Regions from separate parts of the Streptomyces sp. NPDC002564 genome, predicted to be linked through region 4. Evidence: riboswitches for the same ligand, from Rfam matches in the RefSeq annotation. Region 4 holds a riboswitch; each other region holds the start of a gene.
The links. Region 4 has a riboswitch for thiamine pyrophosphate ahead of thiC (phosphomethylpyrimidine synthase ThiC). Riboswitches for the same ligand answer to the same signal wherever they lie in the genome.

Region 1: another riboswitch for thiamine pyrophosphate. It lies ahead of thiO (glycine oxidase ThiO); the one in region 4 lies ahead of thiC (phosphomethylpyrimidine synthase ThiC).
Region 2: another riboswitch for thiamine pyrophosphate. It lies ahead of ACFYXE_RS06445 (thiamine ABC transporter substrate binding subunit); the one in region 4 lies ahead of thiC (phosphomethylpyrimidine synthase ThiC).
Region 3: another riboswitch for thiamine pyrophosphate. It lies ahead of thiM (hydroxyethylthiazole kinase); the one in region 4 lies ahead of thiC (phosphomethylpyrimidine synthase ThiC).

What each region holds. Positions count from the first base shown of each region.
Region 1 covers NZ_JBIARE010000003.1:54,265-59,163, forward strand. Annotated here, with positions in the region: gene thiE (thiamine phosphate synthase) at 1-656, opposite strand, end outside; gene ACFYXE_RS11805 (Rv2175c family DNA-binding protein) at 749-1,114, opposite strand; gene ACFYXE_RS11810 (NAD(P)/FAD-dependent oxidoreductase) at 1,183-2,346, opposite strand; TPP riboswitch at 2,549-2,662, shown strand; gene thiO (glycine oxidase ThiO) at 2,660-3,880, shown strand; gene thiS (sulfur carrier protein ThiS) at 3,877-4,101, shown strand; gene ACFYXE_RS11825 (thiazole synthase) at 4,107-4,899, shown strand, end outside.
Region 2 covers NZ_JBIARE010000001.1:1,400,056-1,404,954, forward strand. Annotated here, with positions in the region: gene ACFYXE_RS06435 (phosphatidate cytidylyltransferase) at 1-1,055, shown strand, start outside; gene rlmN (23S rRNA (adenine(2503)-C(2))-methyltransferase RlmN) at 1,152-2,258, shown strand; TPP riboswitch at 2,292-2,408, shown strand; gene ACFYXE_RS06445 (thiamine ABC transporter substrate binding subunit) at 2,484-3,569, shown strand; gene ACFYXE_RS06450 (ABC transporter permease) at 3,545-4,899, shown strand, end outside.
Region 3 covers NZ_JBIARE010000023.1:25,069-29,967, forward strand. Annotated here, with positions in the region: gene ACFYXE_RS37855 (HAD family hydrolase) at 1-335, opposite strand, end outside; gene ACFYXE_RS37860 (ScbA/BarX family gamma-butyrolactone biosynthesis protein) at 1,407-2,390, shown strand; TPP riboswitch at 3,252-3,377, shown strand; gene thiM (hydroxyethylthiazole kinase) at 3,371-4,201, shown strand; gene thiE (thiamine phosphate synthase) at 4,561-4,899, shown strand, end outside.
Region 4 covers NZ_JBIARE010000004.1:560,674-565,572, forward strand. Annotated here, with positions in the region: gene ACFYXE_RS17825 (YibE/F family protein) at 213-1,811, opposite strand; TPP riboswitch at 1,883-2,042, shown strand; gene thiC (phosphomethylpyrimidine synthase ThiC) at 2,035-3,822, shown strand; gene ACFYXE_RS17835 (hypothetical protein) at 3,923-4,816, opposite strand.

The DNA of each region.
Region 1 (4,899 bases), on a different contig from region 4:
ACGGCGGTACGCAGCCGCTTGGCGAGGTCCGCCGCCGCGGCGCCCGGGTCGTCGGCCTCGGTGATCGCCCGCACGACGACGACGCGGCGCGCGCCGGCCGCCAGGACCTCGTCGAGGTTGCCCGCGTCGATGCCGCCGATGGCGAACCAGGGGCGGTCCGTGCCGAGCGAGGCGGTGTACCGCACCAGGTCGAGGCCCGGGGCGTGCCGGCCCGGCTTGGTGGGCGTGGGCCAGCACGGGCCCGTGCAGAAGTAGTCCACGCCGTCCTGGGCGGCGGCCGCCGCGACCTCGGACTCGGCGTGCGTGGAGCGGCCGATCAGCACCTCGGGGCCGAGGACGGCGCGGGCCGCGGGGACCGGCAGGTCGCCCTGGCCCAGGTGCAGCACGTCGGCGCCGACGGCGTGCGCGACGTCCGCGCGGTCGTTCACCGCGAACAGCTTGCCGTGCCGCCGGGCGGCGTCCGCGAAGACCTGGAGGTGCTCGACCTCCTCACCGGCCTCCATGCCCTTGTCGCGCAGCTGCACGATGTCGACACCGCCCGCGAGGACGGCGTCGAGGAATTCCGGGAGGTCCCCCTGGCGCTTGCGGGCGTCCGTGCACAGATAGAGCCGGGCGTCGGCGAGCCGGTCACGGTGATCGGCGGCAGCGGCAGCCATGGAGAAGTCCCCCCGTTGTCGGTGGCGTACGGGCACGCGTGCGCGCCCGTACGCCGGACGGTGTCGTTCGGTTCAGACGGTCGAGCGCCTGCTCAGACGGCGAGCGCCTGGGCGCGGCGCTTCACCTCCGTGCCGCGATTCTCGCTCAGCGCCTGCGCGGGGGTGCCGGGCAGGGTCGAGTCGGGGGTGAAGAGCCACTCCAGCATCTCCTCGTCGGAGAAGCCGTCGTCCCTCAGGAGCGTCAAGGTGCCGACCAGGCCCTTGACGACCTTGTCGCCGTCGATGAAGGCGGCCGGCACCTGGAGCGCCCGGTTCTCACCCCGGCGCACGGCGATCAGCTGGCCCTCCTTGACCAGCTGGCGCACACGGGTCACCTCGACATCGAGCATGTCCGCGATGTCGGGGAGGTGCAGCCAGTCGGGTACGAGAGCATCAGTCTTTGCGTCAATCTCGGTCACGCGCTCCAGCGTATCCCCGGCCGGGGGGACCGTGCCGGGCGGTGAGGGCCACCCTCCGCACCGACCCGCTACAGGGACGCCTTCTTCAGCGGAACCGAGGCGTCCGCCGCCAGGGCCGGATCGAGGCGGGCGCCCGCCTCGATCAGCTTGCGCCCCTGGGCCAGGTCCCGGGGCCGGCCCACCGCGAGGACCGCGACCAGCGCGCCCTCCCGCAGCCAGCACACCGACCAGGCCATTCCCGTGGGGTCGCCGCGCCACACCGTCGCGTCGGCCCCGGCGTGATGGCCCGCGTACTGCACGAAGCGGCCGAACTGCTCCGACCAGAAGTAGGGCACGGGGTCGTACGCCGCCGGGGTCTCGCCGATGACGTTCGCCGCGACCGTGCGCGGGCCCTGGAGGGCGTTGTCCCAGTGGTGGACGAGCAGGCGCTCCCCGTACCGCCCGGACGGGAAGGAGGAGCAGTCGCCGACCGCGTAGACGTCGGGGGCCGAGGTGCGCAGGCCCTCGTCGGTGACGACCTCGCGGTGGGCGCCGAGCTCGATGCCGGAGCCGGTCAGCCAGGCCGTCGCGGGCCGCGCCCCGATGCCGACGAGCACCGCGTCCGCGGGCAGCCTGCTCCCGTCGGTGAGGAGCACCGCGCCCGGCTCGACGCGCTCCACGCGCGCGTGGGTGCGCAGCACCGCCCCGGAGTCCGCGTACCAGTCGGCCATGGGCGCCGCGACCTCCTCGGGCAGCGCCCCGGCGAGCGGTCGCGCGGCGGCCTCGACCACGGTGACGGAACAGCCCGCCTCCCGTGCGGCGGTCGCGAACTCCGCGCCGATCCAGCCCGCCCCCACGACCACCACGTCCCGCTGTTCGGCGAGGACCGGGCGCAGCCGCTCGGCGTCGTCCAGGGTGCGCAGGAGGTGGACGCCGGGCACGCCCTCGGTGCCGGGCAGCCGGACCGGCTCGGCGCCGGTCGCCAGGACCAGGACGTCGTAGGCCAGGGGGCCCGCGGCGGTGTCCAGTTCGTGGTCGGCGGGGCGCACTCCGGTGACCTCGCGGCCCAGGTCGAGGTCGATGCCGAGCGCCGCGAAGTCGATGTCGAAGGCGGATCCTTCCGCCTTGCCGAGCAGCACCGCCTTGGACAGCGGCGGCCTGTCGTAGGGCTGGTGCGGCTCCGCGCCGACGAGGGTGACCGTCCCCGCGAACCCCTGTTCGCGCAGGGCCACCGCGGTCTGCACCCCGGCCATCCCCGCACCGACGATGACGACGTGCCGTTCCGCCTGCGGCGGCTTTCCGGTCTGCTTCCGCTGCTCGCTCACCCGATCACTCTAGGGCGGCGGGCCGGGGCGGTCCCCGATGGGGACGAGGAGATCTCTGACACACCGTCACTGCTCATACCCGGACAGCTCCCCTACTGCCACGCGAAGCGACGGGCTAGGGTGGCCGCTGCAGAGCACTCGCGGGAGCCCGGACGCACCGGGCTGAGAGGGAGGCTGGGACGGCCTCCGACCGTACGAACCTGATCCGGGTCATGCCGGCGAAGGGAGGGGCTGGACGCCCATGCATTCACGGACGACATCCGCCGCCACGACCGACGTCCTCGTCGTCGGGGGCGGCATCATCGGCCTGGTCTCGGCCTGGCGGGCCGCCCAGCGCGGACTCTCCGTCGCGGTCGTGGACCCCGAACCGGGCGGCGGGGCCGCCCAAGTCGCGGCGGGCATGCTGGCCGCCGTCACCGAACTGCACTACGGCGAGGAGACGTTGCTGGGCCTCAACCTGGCGTCCGCCCGCCGCTATCCCGACTTCGTCGCCGAGCTGACCGGGGCGAGCGGCCACGACCTCGGCCATCGCGCCTGCGGCACCCTCGCCGTGGCGCTCGACTCCGACGACCGCGCGCATCTGCGCGAACTGCACGCCCTGCAGCGCCGTTCGGGGCTCGAGTCCGAGTGGCTGAGCGGCCGCGAGTGCCGTCGCCTGGAGCCGATGCTCGCGCCGGGCGTGCGCGGCGGGCTGCGGGTCGACGGCGACCACCAGGTCGACCCGCGCAGGCTCGCGGCGGCCCTCGTGGTGGCCTGCGAGCGGGCCGGCGTCGCCTTCCACCGCGCGTGGGCGGAGCGCCTGACGGTCTCCGGCGACCGGGCGCACGGCGTCGTCCTCGCGGACGGCACCGCGCTCGGCGCGGGGCAGACCCTGCTCGCGGCGGGCAGCCTCAGCGGGCGGCTGGCCGGCGTCCCCGCCGACGTCCTGCCGCCGGTACGCCCGGTGAAGGGGCAGGTGCTGCGGCTGACCGTGCCGAAGGCGTACGCCCCGTTCCTGAGCCGCACCGTGCGGGCCGTGGTGCGCGGCAGCCACGTCTACCTCGTCCCGCGCGAGAACGGCGAGCTCGTCGTCGGCGCCACCAGCGAGGAGCTCGGCTGGGACACCACGGTCACCGCGGGCGGCGTGTACGAGCTGCTGCGGGACGCGCACGAGCTGGTGCCCGGCATCACCGAGCTGCCGCTCACCGAGACCCGCGCGGGCCTGCGCCCCGCCTCCCCCGACAACGCCCCGCTGCTCGGCCCGACCCGGCTCGCCGGGCTCCAGCTGGCCACCGGGCACTACCGCAACGGCGTCCTGCTGACGCCCGTCACGGGTGACGTCATGGCGCACGCCCTGACCACCGGCGAGCTGCCCGACGAGGCGCTCCCCTTCACCCCGCGCCGCTTCGACGACGCCTCCCCCCTCCCGCGCTTCCCGCCCTTCCCGACCCGCACGCAGCCCTTCACGGAGCAGCCCGCATGAGCACGCCTTCCGCCGTATCCGTCCGCGTCTCCGTCAACGGCGAGGAGCGCGAGGTCGCCCCGGGCACCACGCTCGACGCCCTCGTCGCCACCCTGTCCACGGCGCACTCCGGTGTCGCCGCCGCCGTCAACGAAACCGTCGTCCCGCGCGCGCAGTGGCCCGCCACCGCCCTCGCCGACGGCGACCGCGTCGAAGTGCTCACCGCCGTCCAGGGAGGCTGAAGACCATGGCAGACGACCCCTTCGTCCTCGGTGACCTCACCTTCTCCTCGCGCCTGATCATGGGCACGGGCGGGGCGCCGAGCCTCGACGTCCTCGAACGTTCCCTCGTCGCGTCCGGCACCGAGCTGACCACGGTCGCGATGCGCCGCCTCGACCCGGGCGTGCAGGGTTCGGTGCTCTCCGTGCTGGACCGGCTCGGCATCCGCGTACTGCCCAACACGGCGGGCTGTTTCACGGCGGGCGAGGCGGTCCTGACCGCCCGCCTCGCGCGCGAGGCGCTCGGCACCGACCTGGTGAAGCTGGAGGTGATCGCCGACGAGCGCACCCTGCTGCCCGATCCGGTGGAGCTCCTGGACGCCGCCGAGATCCTGGTCGACGACGGCTTCACCGTCCTGCCGTACACGAACGACGACCCGGTCGTCGCCCGGAAGCTGGAGGACGTGGGCTGCGCCGCGGTCATGCCGCTCGGCTCGCCGATCGGCTCCGGGCTCGGCATCCGCAACCCGCACAACTTCCAGCTGATCGTCGAGCACGCGCGCGTGCCGGTGATCCTCGACGCGGGTGCGGGCACGGCGTCCGACGCGGCGCTCGCGATGGAGCTGGGGTGCGCGGGTGTGATGCTCGCCTCCGCGGTGACGCGGGCGCAGGAGCCGGTCCTGATGGCGGAGGCGATGCGGCACGGCGTCGAGGCGGGACGCCTGGCGCACCGGGCCGGGCGGATCCCGCGGCGGCACTTCGCGGAGGCGTCCTCGCCCACGGAGGGCATGGCACGGCTGGATCCGGAGCGGCCCGCCTTCT
Region 2 (4,899 bases), on a different contig from region 4:
ACCAGGGACCTGGTCAGGGGGCGCCCCCGGCAGGTCCCGCGTACGATGCGCAGGACGCGCTGTTTCCGTCTGAGACGCAGCCCATGCCCATCGTGCCCGACGTACCCGTCAACGGCGGAGACCAGGACGGCGACCGGGGGGCCACTCGGACGGGCGGCCCCCTGTTCCGTGACGAGCCTCCGCAGGAGCCCATGCCCAGCGCACCACAGCCGCAGCCCGCCCCGGCAGCACCGCAGAAGAAGAGCGCGGGCCGCGACCTCGGGGCGGCCATAGGGGTCGGTGTGGGACTCGGCGCGGTGATCATCGCGTCGCTGTTCATCGTCAAGGCCGTCTTCATCGGCGTCATAGCGGTCGCCGTCGTCGTCGGCCTCTGGGAGCTCACCTCCCGGCTCGACGAGCGCAAGGGCATCAAGGCGCCGCTCGTACCGCTCGCGGTGGGCGGCGCGGCGATGGTCGTCGCCGGGTACGTGCGCGGGACCGAGGGCGCCTGGGTCGCGATGGCCCTGACCGCGCTCGCGGTCCTCGTCTGGCGGATGACCGAGCCGCCCGACGGCTATCTGAAGGACGTCACGGCGGGGGTCTTCGCCGCCTTCTACGTCCCCTTCCTCGCGACCTTCGTCGCGCTGATGCTCACCGCGGACGACGGCCCGCAGCGGGTGCTCACCTTCCTGCTCCTGACCGTGGTCAGCGACACGGGTGCGTACGCGATCGGCTGGCGCTTCGGCAAGCACAAGCTGGCGCCGCGCATCAGCCCCGGCAAGACCCGCGAGGGCTTGGTCGGCGCGGTCACCTTCGCGATGGCCGCGGGCGCGCTGTGCATGGAGCTCCTCATCGACGGCGGCACGTGGTGGCAGGGCCTGCTCATCGGCCTCGCGGTCGCCGCGAGCGCCACGCTGGGCGACCTCGGCGAGTCGATGATCAAGCGGGACCTGGGCATCAAGGACATGGGCACGCTGCTGCCGGGCCACGGCGGCATCATGGACCGCCTGGACTCGCTGCTGCCGACGGCGCCCGTGGTGTGGCTGCTGCTGGTGGTGTTCGTCGGCTCCGGCTGATCTCCTACCGGTCCGACCTGCGTAAATGTAGGTGAGGGGCTCGTCGTCCACAGGGCGGCGAGCCCCTTGTCGTATGTCTGCGACACTGGAACGACCATGCCTGTACCCGGAGAACTCACTTTCGTCGCGCCCCGCGGTGCCAAGAAGCCCCCGCGGCATCTCGCCGACCTCACGCCCGCCGAGCGCAAGGAAGCCGTCGCCGCCATCGGCGAGAAGCCGTTCCGCGCCAAGCAGCTCTCGCAGCACTACTTCGCGCGGTACGCGCACGACCCGGCCGAGTGGACCGACATCCCCGCCGGTGCGCGCGAGAAGCTCCGTGAGGCGCTGCTGCCCGACCTGATGTCCGTGGTGCGGCACATCAGCTGTGACGACGACACGACCCGCAAGACGCTCTGGCGCCTCTTCGACGGGACGCTCGTCGAGTCCGTGCTGATGCGCTATCCCGACCGGGTCACCATGTGCATCAGCTCCCAGGCGGGCTGCGGCATGAACTGCCCGTTCTGCGCCACCGGACAGGCCGGCCTCGACCGGAACCTGTCGACGGGCGAGATCGTGCACCAGATCGTCGACGGCATGCGGGCGCTGCGCGACGGCGAGATCCCGGGCGGCCCGGCGCGGCTCTCGAACATCGTCTTCATGGGCATGGGCGAGCCGCTGGCCAACTACAACCGGGTGACCGGCGCGATCCGCCGCCTCACCGACCCCGAGCCGGACGGCCTCGGGCTCTCGCAGCGCGGCATCACGGTGTCGACGGTGGGCCTCGTGCCCGCCATCCACCGGTTCTCGGACGAGGGCTTCAAGTGCCGCCTCGCCATCTCGCTGCACGCGCCGGACGACGAGCTGCGCGACACCCTCGTCCCGGTGAACACGCGCTGGAAGGTGCGCGAGGTGCTGGACGCCGGCTGGGAGTACGCCGCCAAGTCGGGCCGTCGCCTCTCCATCGAGTACGCGCTCATCCGGGACATCAACGACCAGGCGTGGCGTGGCGACCGGCTCGGCCGGATGCTCAAGGGCAAGCCGGTGCACGTCAACCTCATCCCGCTGAACCCCACCCCGGGCTCGAAGTGGACGGCGTCGCGTCCCGAGGACGAGAAGGCGTTCGTGGAGGCCATCGCGGCGCACGGCGTGCCGGTCACCATCCGGGACACCCGCGGGCAGGAGATCGACGGAGCGTGCGGTCAGCTCGCCGCGGCCGAGAGGTAGTCTGGCGGGCGTACGCCTCGTACACACATCTGCATATTCCGACAGGGGAGCGCCACAGCGCTGAGAGTGCGGCACCTTGGACAGGTGGGCCGCAGACCCTCTGAACCTCGCCCAGGTCATTCTGGGTAGGAAGTTCGGTCATTACTCAAGCTGTTGCGCCCTGCCCGCGGCCGGCCGGCCGCGGGCAGGGCCGCGTCTCTTCCTGGTCACCCAGGAGGAAAACCAGTGGGCACCACCAAGAAGGTCTCGTTCACCGCCGTGGCGGTGGGCATCGGGCTCGTCGCGGTCTCCGCGTGCGGCGGCTCCGACAGCGGATCCGGGTCGTCCGACGCCAAGAGCGTGACGCTCGTCAGCCATGACTCCTTCAACGTCTCCAAGGACGTCCTGAAGGACTTCGAGAAGCGCTCCGGCTACACGGTCAAGGTCCTCAAGGACGGCGACGCGGGCGCCGCGGTGAACAAGGCGGTCCTCTCCGAGGACAACCCGCAGGGCGACGTCTTCTTCGGCGTCGACAACACGCTCCTCTCGCGCGCGCTCGACAACGGCCTCTTCCAGCCGTACGAGGTCAAGGGCGCGGACAAGATCAAGCCGGAGTTCCGGGCCGACGGGGACAGGCACCGGGTCACCCCCGTCGACAGCGGCGACATCTGCGTCAACTACGACAAGAAGTACTTCGCCGACAAGAAGCTGGCGCCGCCGAAGTCCTTCGACGACCTGGCCAGGCCCGCGTACAAGAACCTGCTGGTCACCGAGAACGCCTCGACCTCCTCGCCCGGTCTCGGGTTCCTGCTCGGCACCGCCGCGAAGTACGGCGACGGGGGCTGGCAGGGCTACTGGAAGAAGCTCAAGGCCAACGGCGTCAAGGTCGTCGACGGCTGGGAGCAGGCCTACAACGAGGAGTTCTCCGGCTCCTCCGGCGGCAAGAAGGCCAAGGGCGACCGCCCGCTCGTCGTCTCGTACGCCTCCTCGCCGCCCGTCGAGGTCCTCTACGCCAAGCCCCGGCCCAAGGAGGCGCCGACCGGCGTCGCGACCGGCACCTGCTTCCGCCAGGTCGAGTACGCGGGCCTGCTCAGCAACGCCGGGAACACCAAGGGCGGCAAGGCGCTCCTGGACTTCCTGGCCGGCAAGGAGTTCCAGGAGGACATGCCGCTGAACATGTTCGTGAACCCGGTGCTCGACGGCGCGAAGCTGCCCGGGCTGTTCACCGAGCACGGCGTGACGGTCGACAGGCCCGAGACCATGGACCCGAAGAAGATCGCCGACAACCGTGAGCCGTGGATCAAGTCGTGGACCTCGCTCGTACTGAAGTAGCGCCACGGAAGACGGGCGCCCGCCGGGGGAGCGCGGTGCGGCTCGGCCTGATGGCCGTGCCCGTCGCGTTCTTCGGGCTCTTCTTCGCCTATCCGGTCACGGCCATCGTCGCCCGCGGCCTGCACGTCGGCGGGGCCTGGCAGCTCGGGCGGATCACGGACGTCCTCGGGCAGTCCGACATCCGGCACGTGCTGTGGTTCACCACCTGGCAGGCGCTCGCGTCGACCGCGCTCACGCTGCTGATCGCGCTGCCCGGCGCGTACGTCTTCGCGCGCTTCGACTTCCCGGGCAAGCGGGTGCTGCGGGCCGTCGTCACGGTGCCGTTCGTGCTGCCGACGGTCGTCGTCGGGACCGCCTTCCTGGCGCTGATCGGGCGCGGCGGGCTCTTCGACGAGCTGTGGGGCGTGCGCCTGGACACCACGGTGTGGGCGATCCTGCTCGCGCACGTCTTCTTCAACTACGCGGTCGTCGTCCGCACCGTCGGCGGCCTCTGGGCGCAGCTCGACCCGCGCCAGGAGGAGGCCGCGCGGATGCTCGGCGCCTCGCGCTGGACGGCCTGGCGGACGGTGACGCTGCCCGCGCTCGGGCCCGCCGTCGCGGCCGCCGCGCTGATGGTCTTCCTCTTCACCTTCACCTCCTTCGGCGTCGTGCAGATCCTCGGCGGACCCGCGTACTCCACGCTGGAGGTGGAGATCTACCGGCAGACCGCCCAGCTCCTCGACCTGCCGACGGCCGCCGTCCTGACGATCGTGCAGTTCGCGGCGGTCGGGCTGATCCTGGCGATCCACGCGTGGACGGTCCGGCGCCGCGAGAGCGCGCTGAAGCTCGTCGACGCCTCGGCCGTGGCGCGCCGGCCGCGCGGCGCCGGTCAGTGGTCGCTGCTCGGGCTGGTCCTGGCGACGATCGTGCTGCTGATCCTGCTGCCGCTCGGCGTGCTCGTGCAGCGCTCCTTCGCCGGGCCCGACGGCTTCGGGCTCCTCTACTACAAGGAGCTGACCTCGGCGGACGGCGGCGCCTTCCTCGTGCCGCCGATCGAGGCCGTCGGGAACTCCCTGCAATACGCCGTCGTGGCCACGGTCATCGCGGTGCTCGTCGGCGGGCTGGCCGCGGCTGCCCTCACCCGCCGTGCGGGCCGTCTCGTACGCGGCTTCGACGCGCTGCTCATGCTGCCGCTCGGGGTGTCCGCGGTCACCGTGGGCTTCGGCTTCCTCATCACGCTGGACAAGCCGCCGCTGGACCTGCGCGCCAGCTGGATCCTGGTGCCGCTCGCCCAGGCGCTGGTCGGCGTCCCCTTCGTCGTACGCACCATGCTGCCCGTGCTGCGCGCGGT
Region 3 (4,899 bases), on a different contig from region 4:
TCGAAGTGCGCCTTCTCCAAGCCGCCGTAGCAGACCGTGCGCACGCCCAAAGCCCGCAAGCGACCCAGAAGTTCGGCCGCGCCCGGCAACACCCGTACCGGGTGCTCGGCCATGTACCGCTCGCGCTCCTCGAAGTAAGCCACCAGCAGCTCCTTGGCGCTTCCCCCCAGGACGTCCGCCGCGGCCTGCGCAGCCACCATCTGGGGCTGCGACAGCAGGGCCTGCTCCAGCTCCGGGCCGTACTGGCCGCCCCTCGACTCCACCAGGCGCCGAATCACCGGACCGAAGCTGTCGTTGAGCAGCACCCCGTCGATGTTCACGGCCACCAGAGCCAGGTGGTCAAGTCCCGCTCCCCCACCAGCTTCGGCACGAGCGCCGGCCTCAGCCGCAACCTGAGTCCCCTCCGCGCCGGCATCCGCATCTGCAACCCCGCCGACAGAAACCTCGCCACTCATCACAGCAATCCCCCACAACCAGTCCACGCGGCGATGCCGCCACGCATACGAAACAGAACCCGACCCGGGACGCACCCGGACCGCACACGGCTCGATCCGGCCAACGGACCGAACCCGATCAGACCACGCAGCTACGCAACTGCAACAGGGGTCACGATCACAGCAGCCGCGGCGCACCGGTCAGCCAAGGCGGGCGCCGGGCCACCCCGCCACCTAGCTACCTAGCTACCTAGCTACCTAGCTACCTAGCTACCTAGAGCTAGGGTCGACCCGCCACCGCTCTCGCCGCCGTCGGCCACATCGCCCGCCCAGGTGCCCAAACCCGCTGAAAAGGCCACCCATGTCCCGGACCATGGGGAATTTCCGCATCACGGCCACGGATTCCCCCTGACGGGCTCTATCCAGCAGGCTCAGCCCGGACTCTCCGGAACAGCCGAACCGTCCGGTCCGCCCAGACGGCGCGAAAGCATAACAAGGGAACCGGCCGCCCGGTTTCCACCCGATAAACGGACGGAATAATTCCCCTTAACTCCCGGAACCTCGCCCCGCCCCCACCAGGAACGCAACTACCCAGCGTCACAAAAACCGGGAAACCATCCGAGATCCTTTTCCCTCAGAGCGCCGCATGTAATCACCACCGGCCCTTGAAAAGGAAACCGGTGGGTATGTATGTTATGGCCTCACTTTCATTCACCTCCGGGGGAGAGGTTCATGAGCAGTCTTGTACTGCCCCAGTCGAAAGACGTTCCGGGCATCCACACCAGCCACATCGCGCACAACGCGTCCACCACGTACAACGCGCACGGTGCGCACTCCGCGACCGCCGCCGGCCACTCGGCTCACACCGTGCCCGCCGCGAACGGCACCGCCGTCAGCGCCGCCACACAAGCACCGGCAGCCACCCAAGCGCCCACAAGCGCACAAACACCCGCGGCACCTGCCGTGCCTGCCGTGCCTGCAGCACCCACAGCACCTGCCGCGACGGGCTCCGCAGCCGCGGCCACCGCGCCCGCGAACGCGCCCACCGCGGGTGCGTCCCGCCTCACCACCACCGTGCCGCGCGAGTACGTCCACCGCGCCGCCCTGGCCGAGGTCTTCCTGACGTCGAGCGAGAAGACCGGCGAGGACACGTACACCCTCACCGGCCAATGGCCCCGCGCCCACACCTTCTTCACCACCGCCGACGGGCGCAGCCACGATCACCTGCAGGCCTGCGAGACGCTCCGCCAGACCGGGATCTACCTGGCGCACGCGCAGCACGCCATCCCGCTGGGACACCACTTCGTCATGCAGGACATGACGGTGACCACGCACCCCGAGCACCTCGACATCGCCAACACCCCCACCGACCTCACCCTGTACGCCACCCTCACCGTGCCCCGCCGTGGCACCTTCACCATCGACCTCGTCATCAACTGCGGCACGCGCACCCTCGCCATCGGGCGCGGGCACTTCACCTGCCTCTCCCCCGCCGCCTACAAGCGCCTTCGCGCCGGCGGCGCCCCCACTTCCCAGGCTTCGGGCCCCGCTCTCCCGTACGTCCCGACCCACCAGGATCCCGCGGTCTTCGGCCGCAATCTGTCCCACGACCTCGTCCTCGCGCCCGCCCACCAGCCCCACACCTGGCGCCTGAACGCCGATCCCCGCCACGCCATCCTGTTCGACCACGACGGCGATCACATCCCCGGCATGGTCCTCATCGAGGCGGCCCGGCAGAGTGCGCACCCTCACCTCCCGCCGAACGCCATCCCCACGCACACCCACACCGAGTTCCACCGCTATGTGGAACTCACCACTCCCTGCTACATCACGACCACCCCTCAGCCCCAAGACCCCACCCAGCCCCACAGCTACACCTTCCATGTCACGGGTCACCAGAACAACCAGCCCACGTTCACCACCTACCTCACAGCCACCACCCACCCCACCCCCTGATCTGGCCGGGCCCGGCTCTCTCCACCCGGGGCGACCCGCTCGGCCGGGCCCTCACCTACTCCTAGGACGCTTCAGCGCACTGCCGGGGTGAGCAGGACAGGAGAAAGGACCGAGCGGCATCCCCGAAGAGTCAATACGGAGAAGCCGAGAGGCGGCGACGGGGCGGCTGTAGATTCGACCAGGCAGACTGACGGAATTGAGCTCGACCGCGCTTCCGTCGCCGTGGGCGAAGAACAGCCTCCCGCCGGAGAGGGCGTTCCGTTTCGCCGGGCCCGAAAGGGCGAGTTCGCCAATGCAACCCTTTTCATCGAAAGTTGCACCGGAGGCGGGAATTCCGGATGTCGAGGGAATCGAATCATCCGCTACGACTCGCCACGAACCGCCATCGTTCCGCATGCAGGTTTCCGGAGCGACAGCACGCCGAAAAACGGACTGCGCCGACGCGAAGTGACACCGTGAGCAACAGCAAAAAGGGAGAGACGACGGACGTCGGCTGAGTCGACGTCGAGTCGAGCGGTCACCGGCTGAGCGCGCGCATTCTGGCCGCTCAGCCGGTTCTTGTATTTCTTGTCAGTAATAAGTGATCACCGGCACCTCCGCACAAGGGCGAGGCACGGGGGGCGCTTCCGCCTGCCCCGACTCCAGTCACCTCCGACACGCCAACGCTTCCGAAGGGCCAACACCTCCAACAGGCCAACCCTCCGGCCCACCACCGGGAACACCTGGCCGAAGCGATGCGGACAGGTCGGTCCCTGGTGGCCAAAAAGGAACCCTTCAGCCAGTTCCGCCGAAACACCTCCCTGTCGTTCCGCCGGTCACCCCCGAGGGCGAACTCCTGTTCCCGAGGGAGGTACATTGCGTAGCGACCACCGCGGGAGCTCGGGAGTAGCCGGGCTGAGAGGGCGGACGGGACTTGCTCCCCTTGCCGCCGACCGCATGAACCTGGACCGGGTAATGCCGGCGTAGGAAGGGTGTTGACCATGGATCCTGCCTCCGTACCTGCTGAGCACGGCACCGCCGTGTCCCGTGAGGCCGTGGGGGACGTGATCGCGTCTCTGCGAACCGCGGCACCGCTGGTGCACTGTCTGACCAACGTAGTGGTGTCGCAGTTCACCGCGAACGTGCTGCTCGCGGTGGGTGCCGCTCCGGCGATGGTGCACAGCGCCGAGGAGGCCGGCGCGTTGGCCCGGGTGGCCGGGGGCGTCCTGGTCAACCTGGGGACGGTGACGTCCGTGACCGCGGAGGCGATGCGCGTCGCCGTCAAGGAGGCGGCCGGGGCCGGGCGGCCGTGGGTCCTCGACCCGGTGGCGGTCGGGCCGCTGCCCTGGCGCACCGGGCTCGCCCACGAACTGCTCGAGAGCGCACCGCCGGCGGTCGTACGCGGCAACGCTTCCGAGATCCTGGCCCTGGACGGCGGCACGGGCGGGCGCGGCGTGGACAGTACGGACGTGCCCGAGGCCGCGCTGGCCGCGGCCGACGCACTGGCCCGGCGCTACGGCTGCGTGGTCGCGGTCAGCGGCCCGGTGGATGTCCTCACGGACGGGACGCGGGTGGTGCGTCTGGCCAACGGGCACCCGCTGTTGCCCTTGGTCACGGGAACGGGCTGTTCACTGGGCGCTCTGGTGGCCGCCTGCACGGCCGTCACCGATGACGCGCTGCTGGCCGCCACTGCCGCGACCGGCCTGCTCACCGTGGCCGCGGAGGATGCCGCCATCCGCTCTGCGGGGCCCGGCACGTTCGCGGTCGCCCTCATCGACGCGCTGCACCAGCTCGCGCCCGACCGGCTCGCCGAGGGTCTCAACTTGCGCTGAGCGTGCGCGTATTGCGGGGGCCGTGGTGGGCCGTGGCCTGGAATCCACCCGCTGAACGGCCCCCTCCCGCCCGGGGGGCGACCCCAACACCAAGTATGGCCGCCTTCGCCTCTCCGCGCTCCCGCCTGTGGATAACTCACACCCCTTGCCTCACAAGGCACTCCCTCCTCCCCTGCATCTCTCCCCTTCACCCCTGCACCCCTCCCCCACTTCCTACTTCCTGCCTCCTGCCTCCTGCCTCCTGCCTCCTGCCTCCTGCCTCCTGCCTCCTGCCTCCTGCAACCGTCCCCTGCCATCCGTCCCCTGCCCGATGCGTTTCCCACGGCCCTCCCCGGCCGGGAGCCTCCAAGGACCCACCCATGCGACCTCCTCTCGACCTGTCCCTGTATCTCGTCACCGACACCCGGCTCTGCGGTGACCGCGGTGTCGCCGCCACCGTGGCGGCCGCTGTTCAAGGGGGCGTCACCACCGTCCAGTTGCGTGATCCGGACGCGGACGCCCGTGCGTTGTTCCAGCTCGGCCGGGCGATCCAGGACGTACTCGCGGGCACCGGTGTCCCTTTGATCGTCAATGATCGCCTCGACGTCGCGGTCTGGTTGGACGCGGACGGCGTCCACCTCGGGCAGCGGGACGTGTCCCCCGAGACCGCGCGGCGCCAGCTCGGTCCAGGTGCGTACGTCGGCCTGTCCGTCAGCCGT
Region 4 (4,899 bases):
GCCGCCGTGCTCAACTGACGCGGCCGGGTGGCATTTTGGTGCATTTCGCGGCGCCGGGCACATGCTCCGAAGCACGGGGCCTGCGGCCCGCGCCGACCCACCTCACCTCTCCACCCGCTTCAGTCCCCGGACGTATCTCCCACCTCACCCATCAACCCACCCGACCCGCCGCACCCCACCGCCCCCCGCCACACCCCACCGCACCGCCGAGGTCACCGCTTGCGGCGGCGCCCCTTCCCGCCGCGGGAGGGCCGGGGCGTCCCGACGGCGGCCCCCGACCCCGCCCTGACCTCGGCCGGGTTCCCGACGCCGACATTGACGCCGGCACTGACGCCGTTGCCGGCACCCGCCCCGGACGTCCGGTCCGCCGAGACCACCAGGGCCGCCAGGGCCGTCGTCACCGGCACCGAGGCGACCAGGCCGATCGAGCCGATGAGGGTGCGCACGATCTCCTCGGCGACCAGCTCGCTGTTGGCCACCGTCCCGACGCTGGACTGCGCGATGGAGAAGAGCAGCAACAGGGGCAGCGCGGCGCCCGCGTAGGCGAGGACGAGGGTGTTGACGACCGAGGCGATGTGGTCGCGGCCGATGCGGATGCCCGCCCGGTACAGGCCGCGCCAGCCCATCGTCGGGTTGGCCTGATGCAGTTCCCAGACCGCGGAGGTCTGGGTGACCGTCACGTCGTCGAGCACGCCGAGCGAGCCGATGATGACGCCCGCGAGCAGCAGGCCGCTCATGTCGATGGACGGATACAGGCCATGGATGAGACCGGTGTTGTCGTCCGTGTTGCCGGTCAGTGCGGCCCAGCCGATGAACAGCGAGCCGAGCAGCCCGATGAGCAGGAGGGAGATGAGGGTGCCGAGGACCGCGACCGAGGTGCGGGCCGTGAGCCCGTGGCAGAGATAGAGCGCGATGAGCATGATGGCGCTCGCCCCGATCACCGCCACCACCAGCGGGTTCGAGCCCTGGAGGATCGCCGGCAGGATGAAGAAGGTGAGCACCATGAAGCTGATGGCGAGTGCGACCAGGGCCATCAGACCGCGCAGCCGCCCCACCACGACGACGGCGAGCGCGAAGATGCCGGCGAGCAGCGCCATCGGGATCTTGCGGTTCACGTCGGTGACCGAGTACTGCAGCCCCTCGGGCGCCTTGGGCTCGTAGGCGACCACCACCTGCTGGCCCTGGCTGAGTTGACGGGGGGAGTCCGGCTGGATGATCTCGACGAAGGTGCGGCCCTCGTCCTTGCCGCTGGACACCTCGACCGTCGCCTTCTTGCAGGTGCCCGATGCCCGGGACTGCGCGGACTGGCCCTCGGGCGTGGAGGTGTCGCCGTTCGGCGGGGTCTGCGAGGGGTTGAGGTCCTTGCAGGGCAGTTCTTGCACCTTGGTGACCTTCGCGGACTGCATCTGCCGGTCGAAGCCGACGCCGGTGCGTTCGTGGCTCGGCGTGCCACCCGGCCACAGCACCATCAGTCCGACGACGACCGCGGTGGCGAAGGGGATCAGGACGGCGGCGATGACCTTGCGCAGGTGCTTCGAGACGGGCGCCGCCGGACCGTGACTGTGCGAGTGCCCGTGCCCGCCGTGGCCACCGTGCCCGTGTCCGCCGTGGCCCTGGCCCCCGGAGCCGTCCCCGCCATGCCCGTCGTGGCCGCCATGACCGTCCCCGCCGGGCCCGTGCCCGCCGGGCCCGTGCCCGCCGGGTCCGGGGCCGTTTCCGCCCGGGCCGTTGCCGGGCGAAGGGGGCCTGGGGCCGGGCGGGCGGGACGGCGGGCCGGAGGGCGGCGGGGGCGGCGGCTCAGTGGTGGTCACTGCCCGATCATCGCAAGAACGGGGAGGGCCCTCTGTTCAGCGCGCCCGACATGACGCTAGCGTGGAGCCACCTTTGCAATCGCGGGAGCTCGGAGCACCGGGCTGAGAGGGCGCTGACCTCCGTACACATCGGCACGAACGAGTCGTGCACGAGCCGTACGGGATCCGCTGCGTCGACCGCCGAACCTGTTACCGGGTAATGCCGGCGTAGGGAGTAGGTCTCATGACCACATCGGACGCACGCACGCCTGCCTCGACGCGGAACCAGAGCGACGAGGCCGGGAAGTCCATCGGCTGGCACAAGGCGTACGTCGAGGGCTCGCGCCCCGACCTGCGCGTGCCGGTCCGTCAGGTGCACCTCACCAACGGCAAGTCCGTGACCCTGTACGACACGTCAGGTCCGTACACCGACCCGTCGGCTGAGACCGACGTCCGCCGCGGCCTCGCGCCGCTGCGGGAGAACTGGATCATCGCCCGGGGCGACACCGAGGAGTACCCGGGCCGCCCGCCCCGCCCCGAGGACGACGGCATCAAGCACACCTCGCCGCGCGGCGGCCTGAAGAACCTGGACGCGGTCTTCCCCGGCCGTCCCCGCCAGCCGCGCCGGGCCAGGGCAGGTCAGACGGTCACGCAGCTCGCGTACGCCCGCCGCGGCGAGATCACGCCCGAGATGGAGTTCATCGGGATCCGCGAGAACCTCGACCCCGAGGTCGTGCGCGCGGAGGTCGCCGCGGGCCGCGCGGTGATCCCCGCCAACGTGAACCACCCGGAGATCGAGCCGATGATCATCGGCAAGAAGTTCCTGGTGAAGGTCAACGCCAACATCGGCAACTCCGCGGTCACCTCCTCCATCGAGGAGGAGGTCGACAAGATGACCTGGGCGACCCGGTGGGGCGCCGACACGGTCATGGACCTCTCCACCGGCCGCAACATCCACACCACCCGCGAGTGGGTGCTGCGCAACTCCCCCGTGCCGATCGGGACCGTTCCGCTCTACCAGGCCCTGGAGAAGGTCGACGGCCGGGCCGAGGAGCTGACCTGGGAGATCTACAAGGACACGGTCATCGAGCAGGCCGAGCAGGGCGTCGACTACATGACGGTGCACGCGGGCGTGCGCCTGCCGTACGTCCCGCTCACCGCGCGCCGCAAGACCGGCATCGTCTCGCGCGGCGGTTCGATCATGGCCGCCTGGTGCCTCGCGCACCACAAGGAGAGCTTCCTCTACGAGCACTTCGAGGAGCTCTGCGAGATCCTCGCCGCCTACGACGTGACGTACTCGCTCGGCGACGGCCTGCGGCCCGGCTCGATCGCGGACGCCAACGACGAGGCGCAGTTCGCCGAGCTGCGCACCCTGGGCGAGCTCAACACGATCGCCAAGCGCCACGGCGTCCAGACGATGATCGAGGGCCCGGGACACGTCCCGATGCACAAGATCAAGGAGAACATCGACCTCCAGCAGGAGATCTGCGAGGAGGCGCCGTTCTACACGCTCGGCCCGCTGACCACGGACATCGCCCCCGCCTACGACCACATCACCTCCGGCATCGGCGCCGCGATGATCGGCTGGTGGGGCACGGCGATGCTCTGCTACGTCACGCCCAAGGAGCACCTGGGCCTGCCCAACCGCGACGACGTGAAGACCGGCGTCATCACGTACAAGATCGCGGCGCACGCGGCCGACCTCGCCAAGGGGCATCCGGGCGCGCAGGACTGGGACGACGCGCTCTCGGACGCGCGCTTCGAGTTCCGCTGGGAGGACCAGTTCAACCTGGCCCTCGACCCGGTCACGGCACGGGAGTTCCACGACGAGACGCTGCCGGCCGAGCCCGCGAAGACGGCGCACTTCTGCTCGATGTGCGGGCCGAAGTTCTGCTCGATGAAGATCTCCCAGGACATCCGCCGTGAGCACGGCGGTGATCTCGCCGTCGACGACATCGAGGCGGGCATGGAACAGAAGTCCAAGGAGTTCGCGGCGGCCGGCAACCGCGTCTATCTGCCGATCGCCGACTGACCCGTCCCTGACCGGTCCGGTGCGCGCCGCCGCTCGCCCGCGGCGGCGCCCACCGGCGCTGTCGAGCCCTCATGGCCCCGGCCGCCCGGCCCCGGTCGCCTTACTCCGGTTTGTGGTCGGGCCCGCCGAAATCCGGGCTGGAGAAGTCGGGGCGCGAGTAGCTCGGGCGGGGACCGGCGGTCCGGCCGCCGTCCGGGCTGCTGAACCCCGGCCGGTGATAGCCGAGTTGCGGCATGCGGCCGCCTCCCGTGGAGCTCCCGGGATCCGTCGACGGCTTGCGCACGGCGGGGGCCGTGCCCGGGTCCGTCAGGGCTTCCCGCAGGAACGGCACGACGCCCCGCTCGAGGAGCGCCCGGCCCCAGTCCTCCCTGGCACGGGACACCTCCTCGTGCCGTTCGCCGTGCAGTCCGGCCTGGAGCGAGGTGGAGCCGTTGCGCAGGGCGGTCAGGAGCAGACCGACCGCGGCGACCAGGATGCCCCCGGCGGTGAGCGCGCCGAACAGCCATCCCGCGGTGAGCAGGGTGTCCGCGAAGGCGGGCTCGGGGGTGAGCATTTTCAGGATGTAGCCGACGAGCAGGAAGATCGCGGCGGCCGTCCCCGCGAGGACGGGTGCGAGGACCGCGACGACGGCGATCGCCCCGGCTCCCGCCGCCGCCGGTTCGGCGACCTCGCCCATCGCGGTGGCGAGGCCCAGGCCGCCGGAGCCCGACTCCGCGGCGCTCTGTCCGTTCCCTTCGTGGATCGATGTGGAGGTCGGTCGAGGTTCGCGCAACTCCTCGCGAACCTTCACGTAGTGCGCGTACTCGGCCGCTGCCGCGGCCGTGATCAGTGCTGTCGCGCTCAGGGCCATGGTGCGCAGTTGTTCGGGATTGAGCCGCTGGCCCACTGCGGCGAGTTCCGGACGGTCAGGTGCGGTGCGCAGCGCCTCGTCGAGGATCCGCTCGTACTCGGGGCGGTCCTCATTGAGCAGGTGTGGAGCGCTGTTCATGTGCATCCCCCGATGCTCCGTAGGGCTGAGGCTCGCATGACTGTGAGCCGTTGGGCAGAAACGGAGGGGAGCCTGCTACGGATAAGCCG